Regions from separate parts of the Streptomyces sp. NPDC059201 genome, predicted to be linked through region 1. Evidence: predicted binding sites of a transcription regulator. Region 1 holds the regulator's gene; the other holds the start of a gene.
The links. Region 1 encodes HrcA, which represses chaperone genes, less so after heat shock. Its sites were predicted from a motif close to TTNGCACTCNGNNNNNCNGAGTGCNAA; they were not measured.
Positions count from the first base shown of each region.

Region 1 (2,196 bases):
AGGTCGCCGGCGGGGCCGCCGCCGGGGCCGACCTCGCCCTCGCCCGCGAGCTGGATCCGGGTGCCGTTGTCGACACCGGCCGGGATCTTCACCGTCAGCGTGCGGCGCGACCGGACGCGCCCGTCGCCCGCGCACTCGGGGCACGGGGTCGGGACGACGGTGCCGAAGCCCTGGCACTGGGGGCAGGGCCGGGAGGTCATGACCTGGCCGAGGAACGACCGGGTGACCTGCGAGACCTCGCCGCGGCCGCGGCACATGTCACAGGTCTGCGCGGAGGTCCCGGGCGCGGCGCCCTCACCCGAACAGGTGGTGCAGACGACGGCCGTGTCGACCTGGATGTCCTTGGTGGTGCCGAAGGCCGCCTCGTTGAGGTCGATCTCCAGACGGATCATGGCGTCCTGGCCGCGGCGGGTCCGCGAGCGCGGTCCGCGCTGCGAGGCCGTGCCGAAGAAGGCGTCCATGATGTCGGAGAAGTTGCCGAAGCCACCGGCCCCGAAGCCGCCCGCGCCCGCGCCGCCGGAGGCGGAGAGGGGGTCGCCGCCCAGGTCGTAGACCTGCTTCTTCTGCGGGTCCGACAGGACCTCGTAGGCGGCGTTGATCTCCTTGAACCGCTCCTGCGTCTTCGGGTCCGGATTGACGTCCGGGTGAAGCTCGCGGGCGAGGCGCCGGAAGGCCTTCTTGATCTCGTCCTGGGAAGCGTCGCGGCGCACGCCGAGTGTGGCGTAGTAGTCCGTGGCCACTTACGACTCCGCCAGGATCTGTCCGACGTAACGTGCCACTGCGCGTACCGCTCCCATCGTTCCGGGGTAGTCCATGCGGGTCGGTCCGACCACGCCGAGTTTGGCGACTGCCTCGCCGCCCGAACCGTAGCCGACCGAGACGACGGACGTGGAGTTCAGCCCCTCGTAGGCGTTCTCGTGCCCGATGCGTACGGTCATGCCCGATTCCTTGACCTCGCCGAGCAGCTTGAGGAGCACGACCTGCTCCTCAAGGGCCTCCAGGACGGGCCTGATGGTCAGCGGGAAGTCGTGTCCGAAGCGGGTGAGATTGGCGGTGCCGCCGATCATCAGCCGCTCCTCGTGCTCCTCCACGAGCGTCTCCAGGAGCGTCGCGAGCACGGTGGAGACCGTGGCGCGGTCCTCCGGCTCCTCGAAGGACTCCGGGAGGTCCTGCACCAGCTGCGGCACGTCGGCGAAGCGACGGCCGCCGACCCGGCTGTTCAGCCGGGCCCGCAGATCGGCGAGGGAGGTCTCGCCGAAGGGCGCGGGGCAGTCGATCACCCGCTGCTCGACCCGTCCGGTGTCCGTGATCAGGACGAGCATCAGCCGGGCCGGGGCCAGCGACAGCAGCTCGACGTGACGGATCGAGGAGCGGGTCAGCGACGGGTACTGCACGACGGCGACCTGCCGGGTCAGCTGCGCGAGCAGCCGCACCGTACGGCCCACGACGTCGTCGAGGTCCACGGCGCCGTCGAGGAAGTTGTGGATGGCGCGCCGCTCGGGGGTCGACAGCGGCTTGACGCCGGCCAGCCGGTCCACGAAGAGGCGGTAGCCCTTGTCGGTGGGGATCCGGCCCGCGCTGGTGTGGGGCTGGGCGATGAACCCCTCCTCCTCCAGCACCGCCATGTCGTTACGCACGGTGGCGGGCGACACGCCGAGCTTGTGGCGCTCGGTGAGCGCCTTGGAGCCGACCGGCTCCTCCGTCCCGACGTAGTCCTGGACGATGGCGCGCAGCACCTCGAGTCTGCGTTCGCTCAGCACGCGCACACCTCCCGCTCCAGCCGTTCCGGTTGCTCCGCTTTTGGCACTCGCCCTGCCCGAGTGCCAGGAAACCCCCGGCCAGTGTACGGCCGGGCCCGTCGCTCCTGGCAAGGAGGCGGACCCGCTAGCGTCGGTGGCATGCACATCGACGAGGCGGTCTGGGCGGCTCAGGGGTGGGAACGGCTCGCGGACGGAGTGGGCCGCCGACGGCTCCCCACCTGGGACGCGACCACCGGACTGGTCGTGGGGGAACGGGCCGTGCTGCTGTACGACACGGGCGCCACGCTCGCCGAGGGCGCCGAGATCCGGGCCCAGGCGGAGGCGATCACCGGCGGCCGGCGCGTGACGCACATCGCACTCGGACACCCCCACTTCGACCACGTCCTCGGCACGGCGGCCTTCGCCGGCGTGGAGGTCTTCGGCGCGGTCGGCACCG
Region 1 covers NZ_JBHZBB010000002.1:240,313-242,508, reverse strand. Annotated here, with positions in the region: gene dnaJ (molecular chaperone DnaJ) at 1-740, opposite strand, end outside; gene hrcA (heat-inducible transcriptional repressor HrcA) at 741-1,760, opposite strand; gene ACFXMG_RS06895 (MBL fold metallo-hydrolase) at 1,899-2,196, shown strand, end outside.

Region 2 (2,196 bases), on a different contig from region 1:
CCCTCCACAACCACACCCTCAACCACAAGTACCTGCCCGGACTCTCCTACGCCCGCCAGAAGCGCGAGATCTGCGGGATGCAGGACGTCATCGAGAAGAAGTACGGCAAGCGCCCCGAGCTCTTCCGGCCGCCGTACGGCAACTACAACGAGGACACCCTGCGCGCCGCGAAGTCCTGCGGCGTCAAGGCCGTCCCGCTCTGGGCCTCCGAGGCGTTCCCCGACCACATGGAGTGGCGCGAGTGGGACCGCGACCTGCACCCCGGCGACATCGTCCTCACCCACTTCCGCGGCGAGGAGGACTGGAAGGGCAGCATGCCCGACATGATCCGCCGGGTCATGAACGTGATCACGTCCAAGGGGTACGCGGTCGCCAAGCTGGAGGACTACGTATGAGCCGGCTGCGCCCGCTCGTGGTCGCCGCACTCCTCCTCGGCCTCACCGGCTGCGCCTCCGCCGTCGACCCGCTCGAACGCCTCGGCCGCAAGGCGGTGGAGCGCGTCGGCGACCACGAGACCGGCCACCAGGAGCGGGTCCGGGCGGAGGGAGCCCGGGACTGACCTCCGCCGGGGCGCCCTCACCCCCGGCCCGCGGCGGCGACGGACGCGACGACCGTGACGACCGTGACGACGGCGAGCAGCCCCGCCGCGCCCAGCTGGGTCCAGGCCGCCGCCCGCAGGCCGCGCCTCCACAGCACCCGGCCGGTCACCGCCACGAGCGCCGTGAGGCCGGCGAACCACCACACCGGCGCCCAGTCCGCCGGGTACGGGCCGGGGCCCTGAGGGGCGCCCCGGCCCAGGCCCCGCGCCGCCGTCACCACCATGACCGCCAGGGCGGCGAGGACGTCCGCCGCCAGCGCCAGGACGGCCAGGGCGACATCGAGGGCCGGGCGGCCCGGGGGCCGGGGAGACGTCATCCCCCCACCCTCGTACGGAACCCCGGGCTCCGCGCGTACGTTCCCCGGATCGGGGCCGGGACGCGGCACCGGCGCGCCCTCCCGGGACCGCCACGGGGTGAGGAATTGGCACTCCGCTTGACCGAGTGCTAATCGCGGTCATAGTCTCGGCTCTGGCACTCCCCACTGGAGAGTGCCAACACAGCGACGGGCAGGTCCGGCACCCGCGACGACGGATCGACCTGGTCGCCACCTCAGACAGTTAACCCCGCGAGATCTCCGAAGGGGGAGGTCGGATCGTGACGACCGCCAGCTCCAAGGTTGCCATCAAGCCGCTTGAGGACCGCATCGTGGTCCAGCCGCTCGACGCCGAGCAGACCACGGCCTCGGGCCTGGTCATCCCGGACACCGCGAAGGAGAAGCCCCAGGAGGGCGCCGTCCTCGCCGTGGGCCCGGGCCGCTTCGAGAACGGCGAGCGCCTGCCGCTCGACGTCAAGGTCGGCGACGTCGTGCTCTACAGCAAGTACGGCGGCACCGAGGTGAAGTACAACGGCGACGAGTACCTCGTCCTCTCGGCCCGCGACGTGCTCGCGATCATCGAGAAGTAAGACGACGCCGTACCCGCATGGAACCGCGCCCCTGACCCCTTGATCTCTTGGGCGTCCAGGGGCGCGGTTAGTTTTTCCCACACGATTTCCGAGAGGGCTGAACCGCTCCCATGGCGAAGATCCTGAAGTTCGACGAGGACGCCCGTCGCGCCCTTGAGCGCGGCGTCAACAAGCTTGCCGACACGGTGAAGGTGACGATCGGCCCCAAGGGCCGCAACGTCGTCATCGACAAGAAGTTCGGCGCCCCCACCATCACCAACGACGGTGTCACGATCGCCCGCGAGGTCGAGCTCGACGACCCGTACGAGAACCTCGGCGCCCAGCTCGTGAAGGAGGTGGCGACCAAGACCAACGACATCGCGGGTGACGGCACCACCACCGCCACCGTGCTCGCCCAGGCGCTCGTCCGCGAGGGTCTGCGCAACGTCGCCGCCGGCGCCTCCCCGGCCTCCCTGAAGAAGGGCATCGACGCGGCCGTCAAGGCCGTCTCGGACGAGCTGCTCGCCACCGCGCGCCCGATCGACGACAAGTCGGACATCGCCGCCGTCGCCGCGCTCTCCGCCCAGGACCAGCAGGTCGGCGAGCTCATCGCCGAGGCCATGGACAAGGTGGGCAAGGACGGTGTCATCACCGTCGAGGAGTCCAACACCTTCGGCCTGGAGCTGGAGTTCACCGAGGGCATGGCCTTCGACAA
Region 2 covers NZ_JBHZBB010000004.1:238,845-241,040, reverse strand. Annotated here, with positions in the region: gene ACFXMG_RS15400 (polysaccharide deacetylase family protein) at 1-395, shown strand, start outside; gene ACFXMG_RS15395 (hypothetical protein) at 392-559, shown strand; gene ACFXMG_RS15390 (hypothetical protein) at 577-915, opposite strand; gene groES (co-chaperone GroES) at 1,194-1,502, shown strand; gene groL (chaperonin GroEL) at 1,613-2,196, shown strand, end outside.
Region 2: the regulator HrcA is predicted to act here: its motif matches at 1,021-1,047, upstream of groES (co-chaperone GroES).